3 regions of the Mesorhizobium sp. M0293 genome follow, and region 1 is predicted to be linked to each of the others. Evidence: riboswitches for the same ligand, from Rfam matches in the RefSeq annotation. Region 1 holds a riboswitch; each other region holds the start of a gene.
The links. Region 1 has a riboswitch for cobalamin ahead of NKJ06_RS10265 (DUF1636 family protein). Riboswitches for the same ligand answer to the same signal wherever they lie in the genome.
Positions count from the first base shown of each region.

Region 2: it holds a riboswitch for cobalamin, as region 1 does, so the genes downstream of both, bluB (5,6-dimethylbenzimidazole synthase) here and NKJ06_RS10265 (DUF1636 family protein) in region 1, are expected to answer to the same signal.
Region 3: it holds a riboswitch for cobalamin, as region 1 does, so the genes downstream of both, NKJ06_RS04500 (CbtB domain-containing protein) here and NKJ06_RS10265 (DUF1636 family protein) in region 1, are expected to answer to the same signal.

Region 1 covers NZ_JAMYSA010000019.1:64,759-68,025, forward strand. The annotation lists gene NKJ06_RS10255 (ABC transporter substrate-binding protein) at 1-284, opposite strand, end outside; gene NKJ06_RS10260 (ABC transporter ATP-binding protein) at 323-1,108, opposite strand; gene NKJ06_RS10265 (DUF1636 family protein) at 1,105-1,509, opposite strand; cobalamin riboswitch at 1,603-1,809, opposite strand; gene NKJ06_RS10270 (GyrI-like domain-containing protein) at 2,044-2,877, shown strand; gene NKJ06_RS10275 (alanine racemase) at 2,882-3,267, opposite strand, start outside.
Region 2 covers NZ_JAMYSA010000049.1:18,520-21,786, reverse strand. The annotation lists gene NKJ06_RS19360 (exodeoxyribonuclease VII small subunit) at 1-128, opposite strand, end outside; gene NKJ06_RS19355 (histone deacetylase family protein) at 132-1,058, opposite strand; cobalamin riboswitch at 1,180-1,358, shown strand; partial or broken gene bluB (5,6-dimethylbenzimidazole synthase) at 1,460-2,041, shown strand; gene NKJ06_RS19345 (hypothetical protein) at 2,206-3,189, opposite strand.
Region 3 covers NZ_JAMYSA010000006.1:118,321-121,587, forward strand. The annotation lists gene NKJ06_RS04490 (MFS transporter) at 1-162, shown strand, start outside; gene NKJ06_RS04495 (aromatic ring-hydroxylating oxygenase subunit alpha) at 166-1,341, opposite strand; cobalamin riboswitch at 1,482-1,677, shown strand; gene NKJ06_RS04500 (CbtB domain-containing protein) at 1,714-1,893, shown strand; gene NKJ06_RS04505 (CbtA family protein) at 1,909-2,676, shown strand; gene cobU (bifunctional adenosylcobinamide kinase/adenosylcobinamide-phosphate guanylyltransferase) at 2,830-3,267, shown strand, end outside.

The DNA.
Region 1 (3,267 bases):
TTTTCGAGCGTCGGATACTTTGGCGCCAGTTCCGGGATCGAACCCTGCTCGGCCTTGAATTCGGGGCCGACCTTGTACCATCCGGTAATGCCGGTCAGGCCGACGATCGACGGCTGCAGTTTCAGCGCGAAAGCCATCTCGGCCATGTTGAGATCATGGATGACGGCGCGCTTCGGCGGCGCGTCGAAAGTCAGTGGTTTGCCGCAGCTGTCGACGGTTACCGGGAAGGCCAGGGCTGTCGAGGCCAGCAGCGAGAAGGCAAGCGAAAAGGCGAGGCGTTTCACGGATGTTGCTCCTTTGTTGGAATACGGAACGGCTTCAGTCAGGACGGCGGCGCGGCACGATTCGGAACCTCGAACACCGTCAGTTCGCGGTCTTCGGTCGGGTGGCGCAGACGCAGCACATCGATGCCGAAAATCTCGCGGATCAGCTGTTGGGTCAGCGCTTCGCGCGGTGCGGCGAGCGCTTGCAGACGGGCATGGTTCATCACCGCCACCCTGGTGGCGAAGGGTGCGACCAGCGCCAGATCGTGCAGCACCGCGATCACCGTCATGCTGAAGCCGGCCACGAGTTCGAGCAGTTCGCCGCGGGCGCGCGGGTCGAGATGGTTGGTCGGCTCGTCGAGGAACAGGATTTTTGGCTGCTGCGCGATGGCGCGCGCCAGTTGGGCGCGCTGGCGCTCGCCGCCCGACAGCGAGCCGATGGTGCGGCCAAGCAGCGGCAGCAGACCGGTTTGGCGCAGCGCATCGACGACAATGTCGCGCTCCTCGCTCCTGCGCCTCAGCCCGGTATGCGGGACGCGGCCAAGCTCGACATAGTCGATCACCGCCAGCCGCGGATCGGGCTGGTCGGTCTGGCCGACCACGGCGATATGCAGTGCCCGCTCGGCGGCGGAGATCCTGTCCAGCCGCCGCCCGCCAAGCTTCACCTCGCCTGAGCTCGGTCGCAGCATGCCCGACAGCATGCGCAGCAGCGTCGTCTTGCCGGCGCCGTTGGGTCCAATGATGGCGAGGCGGTCGCCAGCGGCCACCGACAGAGTGACCGCCTGGATCAGATCTCGCCCATTCGCCATGGCGCAGAGGTCGCGCGCTTCGAGAAGCGGCGTCATCGGCTGCTGCCTGCCAGATTGCCCGGAGCCGGGATGCGGGCCAGCGTCTTGCCGGCCAATCCAGCCGGACGCTGCCCGGAATTGCGCCAGCCATCGGCGAGCGAGGCATAGAGTCCGGCGAATCGCACGAGGTCGCCAACATCGGCCTGCGCGTCGATCGAGCCGAAGAGATAGGTGGCCTTGCCTTGTGCCTGGAACGCGACCGTCAGCGGCCGCGCGCAGCCTGCCATGCAATCCACGCCTTCGACCGCGAAGCCGTGCGCCACGGCCGGCTCGCAATGGACAGAGAGCCGGGAGCGCAAATCGGCACTAAGGCCTTCACCCGACCTGATCCCTGTGGGGACGTCACGGCAAAGCGTACACACGATGATGCGATGGATGGGATCGATGGAGCCGTCCAACTTTCCGTCACTTTCCAAAACTGGCGACGGAAGGACGCTGGCGAGCCGGCCGACAAGACCGAAATCCGCGTTTCCTCCCGGCACACCCCGTCCGGTCAACTCATGCTGATGGCAGGTCTCCTGGCTCGCGGGTCGTTGCGCCATCCTGCCTTCCCAGCCTTGCCGGCCAGTGGCATTCACGGATTTTGCTCGCCGCTTACAGTTGCGGGGGCAGCCACGGCCTCGACCTGAGCAGGCCTCACCGTGTTCCCTTTTCACCCCTCGCCTTTCGACTCGGGGACCATCACGGGTCCAGCGTAGATTTCCCCCAATCGCTTCGCAACGGATTTCTCGGACGGAGTGATGGGCCACTCATGTGTGGGGGAAACAGGCATTGCGCGCTCTCATTATGTAATAACATAACGCTCTAGAAGATGCCGCCTGGCACTGTCAAGCGAAAGCCAGCCGATGCTATCGTGCAGATTGCGCAATTTCGATCAAACTGGCTTTGCGGGAAGGTGGCAAGGTGATCCGCCCAATGCGAAAAGGAGCCCCATGAACCCGACCGAGAAAGCGCTGTGGTTCGTCGAAAGCCATTTGCCGGAGGCGATTTCGCTCGACGATGTCGCGCAAAGCAGCGGCGTGTCGCGCTTTCACGTGACGCGTGCGTTTGGCGCTGCCACCGGCCGGTCGGTGATGGGCTACATGCGCGCGCGCCGGCTGAGCGAAGCGGCGCGCAAGCTGGCCGGCGGCGCGCCCGACATTCTCTCGCTCGCGCTCGATGCCGGCTACAACTCGCATGAGGCGTTCACCCGTGCCTTCCGCGACCAGTTCGGCACCACGCCGGAACTGGTGCGCGCGCAAGGCACGCTCAAAAATCTCGACCTCGTGGAGCCGATCCTGATGGACCAGTCCTTTCTTACCAACCTCGAACCGCCGCGCTTCGAGACCAGCCGGCCGTTTCTGATCGCCGGCCTCGGCGAACGCTACAGCTGTGAAACCAGCGCCGCTATCCCGATGCAGTGGCAGCGCTTTGGCCCCTATATCGGCAACATTCCGGGCGAGACAGGCGACGTCGCCTATGGCGTCTGCGTCAACGGCGACGATTCCGGCAATTTCGACTACATCGCCGGCGTCGAGGTGTCGGACTTTTCCAACCTGCCGAAGGAATTCAGCCGGGTGCGGGTGCCGGCGCAGAAATATGCTGTGTTCGCCCACCGCGAACACATCTCGACCATCCGCCGTACGGTCAACACGATCTGGAACAAATGGCTGCCGGCGTCCGGCCATGAAATATCCGATGCGCCGGAGTTCGAGCGCTATGGCCCCGAATTCGATCCGCGCAGCGGCAATGGCGGGCTGGAGATATGGATACCGGTGAGGGCGTAGCCGATCACGCCATCGGTAGCGCCGGCCAGCGATCGATTATCCTGCCGCCGGAAAACACTACGATCGATCCGAATTGCTGCAGCACGGCCTCGCTCTGCGTCGGGCGCAGGAAGGCGTAGTCGTCGGGCCTTGCGGTCGCATCGGCCGGCAAGCCCATGAATTGCTGGTTGGAGGACAGGCCGAGCAGGCCGTTCGTCCGCATACCTTCGGGGAACACGGGCTCGGCCATCCACTTGCCGCCATAGAGGTAGCAGCCCTTGCGTGGAAACCGGCCGAGCGCCTGCAGCAGGCGGGTGACGGCTGGCGGGCCGGGCAGCATCGGCTCGACCACTTTCAGGATCGGCGTTGCGACAAAGGCAGCCGGCTGGAAGCCTTCGAGGCCTGATGTAT
Region 2 (3,267 bases), on a different contig from region 1:
TCATAGATCCGGATCGACTGGTCGAGCGGCACGTCGCCACGCTCCAGATCATCGACGATCTTCTCCAGCGCGTCGAGTGCCTGTTCGAAGCTCATCGCCTTGACGTCTTCGTTGGTCTCACCAGCCATCATTCATCCTTTCATCAGTCGCCCGACATGGGCGGCGACCGAAAATGCCAATCCCTGCAGATCGTAGCCACCCTCGAGCAGGCTGACGAGCCGGTTGCCGCTGTGGCGCGCCGCGCGCTGCATCAGCTGGCCGGTCGCCCAGTCGAAATCGTCCTCGGTCAGGTTGATCTCGGCCAGCGGATCGCGGTGGTGCGCGTCGAACCCGGCCGAAATGACGATCAGGTCGGGCGCGAAATTGTCGAGCGCCGGCAGCACGCGCGACAGGAAGGCATCGCGAAAAACCTCGCTGCCGGTCTGCGGCGCCAATGGTGCGTTAACGATATTGCCGGCGCCGGTTTCGTTTTTTGCCCCGGTGCCGGGATAAAGCGGCATCTGGTGCGTAGAGCAATAGAGCACCGACGGATCGTCCCAGAAAATATCCTGCGTGCCATTGCCGTGATGCACGTCCCAGTCGACGACGGCAACGCGCTCGACGCCGTGTTTCTTCTGCGCATAGCGCGCCGCGATTGCCGCGGTGTTGAACAGGCAGAAGCCCATCGCCGTGGTCTTTTCGGCATGATGGCCGGGTGGCCGCGCGGCGACGAAGACATTGTCGGCGCGGCCTGCAAAGACGTCGTCGACGGCGGCGTTGGCGGCACCGATCGCGGTGATCGCCGCCTGCCAGCTCTTCGGGCTGGCAGTGGTGTCTGCGTCGATGCGCGCAATCCCCTCGTCGGGAATGGCGGCCCGCACGCGGGCGACGAAATCGGCGGGATGCGCGTAGAGGATGGTGGCCTCGTCGCCTTCCGGCGCCTGGATACGATCGAGCGCGGCAAAGGCCTCGTCATCGAGCACGCGATCGATGGCGCGCAAGCGGTCCGGCCGTTCGGGGTGGCCGGGTGGCGTGAGGTGCTCGAGGAAGATCGGATGGGTGTAGAGACGAGTGGTCATCGTCCTAATCTAGTGACCCGGATCGACAAAGGCCATGCGCAGGCGGCTGATGACTGGGGAAAATCGCGCCTGCGTCCATTCGTGTCGCCGCAGGCATTGGCGTCGTCTGCGCTTCGGCGTAAGGTCCCCGCCACTGCCTGGTGCCCGTGCAAACGGGAGAATCGGGAACACGGTTGAATTCCGTGGCGTGCCCAACGCTGTAAGGGGGACCGCGCCGGTATACGCCACTGTCGATGACGGGAAGGCACCGGACGCGGGTTGATCCCGAGCCAGAAGACCGGCCTGGCAGGCATCGTCATCCGCATGGTCAGGCGGACGACATCAGAGCGACGTGCGTCCACTTGGACGCACAAAGTACGCTCTGACCGTTTGAAACTGCTGCAATCGCAAGGGGACAAGCGATGCCGGAACACATGACCGCTGCTGTTGGCAATGGATTTGAGCAGAATGCGCGCGATGCGGTGTATCGCGCTATGTTCACACGGCGTGACGTGCGCAGCCATTTCCTGCCCACCACGCTTGATGATGAGGTGCTGGCGCGGCTGCTGCTTGCCGCCCACCACGCGCCGTCGGTCGGCTTCATGCAGCCTTGGAACTTCATAGTCATTCGCGATGCCGAACGACGGGAAAGGGTGCGCGACCTGTTCCTGACGGCACGCGAGCAGGAATTGCCGGCAATTGAGGAAGACCGGCAGGCGCTTTACCGCAAGCTCAAGCTGGAAGGCATCTGCGAAAGCGCGCTCAACATCTGCATCACCTGCGACCGCCAACGCTCGAAGGGTTCGCCGTTGGGACGCTGGCACAATCCGGAGATGGACCTCTACAGCACGGTCTGCGCGGTGCAGAATTTCTGGCTGGCGGCACGCGCCGAAGGCGTCGGCGTCGGCTGGGTCAGCATCATCGAGGCGCAGGCGCTGAAAAGCCTGCTGTCAATTCCCGATCATGTGACGCCGGTCGCCTATCTCTGCGTCGGCCGCGTCTCGGAGTTCGCGCCAAAGCCCGACCTCGAAACGCATGGCTGGGGACGGCGACTGCCGCTACCGGAGCTGATCATGAGTGAGACGTTTTCCGGGCAAGGTGAAGCGTTGCTCAAATCGACCGTGGCGCGCCTCAACGCTGTTGCTGCCGCGCCGTCGAGCCTCGCTGATCAGGGTGTCGCGCCGGCCGGTCCCCAGCGCGAGCCGCCGAAGGAGGCCAGCGCCTTGTCCTTGAGTTCCCTGAACTTCGACGACGCCTCAGCCAGCCGGGCGTCCCAGGCCGGATCTGGCACCTGGCCCGCAATAGTCTTGAAGTAGACCTGCATCAGGCAAGCGATGGCGAAAGGCTCGATGAAGGCCGCCTTGAAGGCCCAGGCGAAGACGATGGCGAGCACGAAGGCCCAGCCCGCCAATTGCCCTGGCATCAGGAAAAGAATGGCGGCGGCCGGCGCCAGCATCAGCAGGAAAATGACGAACGACACGCCCCACATGATGACTGCCAGCCAGACGGCATTCTTGACCATGACCTTGCCGTTCTGGGCATAGAGCACGACGCCCTGGCGCGCCGTCTCGAACGGCGCGGACGAATTGATGCGTATGTTGTAGCCGAGGATGATCTCGTCGACATAGGTCAGCGACAGGCGGATCACTGTGTTGACGAAGGAGATCAGGCCGCTCAAGCCCGGGATCGGCAGGAAAGCGGCGATGCCGCCGAGCAGGCCGGTGATGGCGCGGATGGCGCCCTTGACCAGCTGGTCGACGACGAAAAGGATGTTGGCCTCGGCAAAACGCTGGGTCACGATATCCTTGGCGTAGGCGATCTGGTCCTGGCCGCCGGGAATGTCGCGGCCGTCGATCAGATGGACCATCACGGCGATATGGCCGGCCTTGACGACATAGAGGATGTATTCGCGGATCCAGTAAACGGCGATCGAGACGACGCCGAAACCGACCACCCCGCCCCACAGGGCAAAGGATAGCGGCCCGTCGGGATCGGTGGAGATATGGCCGACGCCATAGCCGACGCTGGCGCCCATGCCGGTCGCCATGATGTAGGCCAGCGTGATGCCGAAATAGACGATCATGCGAAAGACAATGAACGGCCAGGTCCGCATCATGATGGACACCGACCTGCCGATATCGAAATCCCACATGTCCCGAATCTCCCCCCAGAGGTGGTGCAAGAGGATGGACCCAACCCGGCGATTGTCAATTGTCGGCCGTGGCGCCGC
Region 3 (3,267 bases), on a different contig from region 1:
GCGGTCTACCGCACCTATCTCGACTTTTCCGAGCTAACGCCGCCGCTGGTCTATTCGGTGGTGCTGGCCTTCTTCGGGCTGGGCTCGGTGTTTGTCACGCTCGGCCTGCTGGCGGCGATTTGCGGCTTCGTGACCTGGCGCTACCTGCCGAAATCACTCTGATCTTCAGGGCTTGGTCGGGAGTGCCGCGTGCCGCTCGCGCACCCAGTTGTGGAAGCGGTGCAGGTCGTATTCCTCGGGCATCAGCACGCCGGCCGTGTGGCGCATCGAGCGCAAGCCTTTCTGGTTGACCTCGCAGATGTCAGCATCTTCCTCCAGCACCTGGGTGCCGAAGGCAACGATGTTGTCGATGTCGGTCGCGGCGAGCGCTTCGGGCGTAAACAGCCATTCGGCGACAAGCTCGGTCTGTTCGGGGCCGAGCGGCACCAGCCGCACGGTGCGGACATAATCGACATGGCCGACGATGAACATCGACGGCAGGCTAGTGGCGTAGGTCTGGCCCGCAGTGCGCTCGGCCTGTGTCAGGCCCGAAAAGACCGGCCCGTGCGCCTGGCCGTCGCTCGACCATGTCTCGGCGCCAGTGCGCAGGCCGCCGGAAAACTCCGGCGCGTCATTGTCGGCATGGCGCGTCCATTCGGGATCGTCGTGTCGTCCCATCAGGCCGCGGCCATAGATCGGCACCAGCCGCGACAGGTCCTTGTGGACGCCGGGGCAATGCAGGCATTCGTTGAAGTTTTCCCAAAAAATCTTCCAGTTGCAGTTCATAACCTTGCGCAGCACATGGCCGCTTACCAACGTCTCCAGCGGCCAGTTGCCGAGATCGCCGGATGCGGGATCGAAGGATGTCTGCGCCGAACCGATCGCGTCTTCAGCGAGATTGACGAAGATAAAACCGCGCCACACCGAGAGCGCTACGCGATAAAGCGGATGATCGGCCTTGTCGAAATTTTCAGGCAGCGATTTCGACGGCACGCGCACGAGATCGCCGCGCAGGGAATAAGACCAGGCGTGGTAGGGGCAGGTGATCAGCCGCGCCTTCAGCCGGCCTTCGCTTTCCCGGCAAAGCTGCGAGCCGCGATGGCGGCAGGTGTTGTGGAAGGCGCGCAGTTCGCCGGTCTCGTCACGCAGCACGACAATCCCCTGCGTGCCGATGCGGAAGGTGCGGAAAGCCATCGGTTGCGCAAGGTCGGCCTCGCGGCAGACCAGCAGCCAGCTTCTGTACCAGATAGCGTCGAGATCGTTTTGGTAGGTGCCTGCATCCCAATAGGCCGACGAAGGCAGCGTCGGTTCGGTCCGGGTCAGGCCGTTGTAGGGATCGCGCTCGCTGGCAATGGGCTGCATGGGCTGGCTTCCTATGGAGGTGCCAGCCGACACCCGGCCAGGAAAATTGTCAATTGCGGCACCGGCGGCCCTTGCCTGGCACGACGCATTCGCAATGGTTGCCGGCGGAATTTGGTTTGCCGGAGGCGAGGATTCTGCCTATAGTCGCTGATGTCGTCGGTTCCATTTTGGAGCCAAGAGGGAATGCGGTGCGGGCGAGTTTCGCCCAATGCCGTGGCTGCCCCCGCAACTGTGTGCGGTAGTCCTCTCCATATGCCACTGAAGATTGTTCTTCGGGAAGGTGGGGAAGGGCGCTGATCCGTGAGCCAGGAGACCTGCCGGCGACAGGAAACTGACTTCGATGCCCTCGGGTGGAGGGCGAAAGGACAAGACATGACTACTGCTTCCGTCTCCCTCGGCGCCTCCGTCTCCTCGCAGTCGCGCTTCATGCAGCTCGCTCTTGCTGCGTTTCTCGGCATCTTCGTGATGGGCTTTGTCGGCTTCTCGCATATCGATGCAGTCCACAATGCGGCTCACGACTATCGCCATTCGATGGCGTTTCCCTGCCACTGACGAGGATCTGACATCATGAACCTGTTTCGCAACGTCGTGTTCATCGCGGCGATCGCAGGGCTCGTGGCCGGTGTCGTTCTCGCCTGCATGCAGGCCTACGCCACCGTGCCGCTGATCCTGAAGGCGGAAGTCTACGAACAGGCTGGTGGCGGGCATCACCATGACCATGCCGCTCCGGCCCCAACGGATAGCAATGCCACGAGCACAGCCGCTCCGGCGGCGGAAGTCGCTCCGGCCGCCGAAGATGAGGGTTGGGCGCCGGCAGACGGTTTCGAGCGTTTCGCCTTCAGCGTGCTTGCCAATATTGTCACCGGCATCGGTTTCGCGCTGATTCTGGTTGCAGTCTCCGAATTCGCCGGCGGCATCGGTGGCTGGCGGCAGGGCGTCTTCTGGGGCTTGGCCGGCTTTGCCGTGTTCACGCTGGCACCGGGTCTTGGCCTGCCGCCGGAACTGCCGGCCATGCCCGCGGCCGATCTGACCGAGCGCCAGATCTGGTGGTGGGCAACGGTGGCGGCGACCGCGGCCGGGCTCGGCCTGATCGCCTTTCGCAAGTCGCTGCCGCTGGCGATCCTGGCCGTGGCGTTGATCGTCGCGCCGCATATTGTCGGCGCGCCGCAGCCCGACAGTTTCGAGACGCCGATCCCGGAAGGCCTGCATCACCAGTTCGTGGTGGCGGTGACAGTGACCAATCTGGTGTTCTGGCTGGTGCTCGGCGCGGTCGTCGGCGTGGTGCGTGGCCGCTTTACCGGTACGGCGACCAGCCTGCGCGACAGCTTTGCCTGACAGCAAGGCACTGACCTTCCTCATCGGCGGTGGGGGCGGCCGCCCCGCCCCCCGCCCCGCCCCCCGCCCCCCCCCCCCCCCCCCCCCCCCCCCCCCCCCCCCCCCCCCGCCCGCGGGGCCCCCCCCCCCCCCCCCCCCCCCCACGCCGAAAATCTGGCGACGGCCTTGCCCTCGCCATGGACCTATATCGCCACCGCGCAAGCCTATGACGACGAGATGCGTGAGCGCATCGCGCAGCACCGGTCGCGGCGCGGCGAAGGCTGGACGACCATCGACGCACCGCTCGATCTTGCCGGCGCGCTCGCGGCGTTGCCCGACAACCAGCCGGTGCTTGTCGACTGCCTGACATTGTGGCTGACCAACCATATGTTGGCCGAACACGACCTCGAGCTGGAATGCCGGCGGCTGGCGGACGTGCTGTCGCGGCCGCGCGGGCCCTGGTTCGTGGTTTCCAATGAAGTCGGGCAAGGTATCGTGCCTGATAACGCACTCGCGCGCCGCTTCCGTGATGCCGCGGGCCGGCTCAACCAGCAGGTCGCTGCCGTCGCCGACACAGTGCTGCTGATGGTGGCGGGGCTGCCGCTCAAGGTG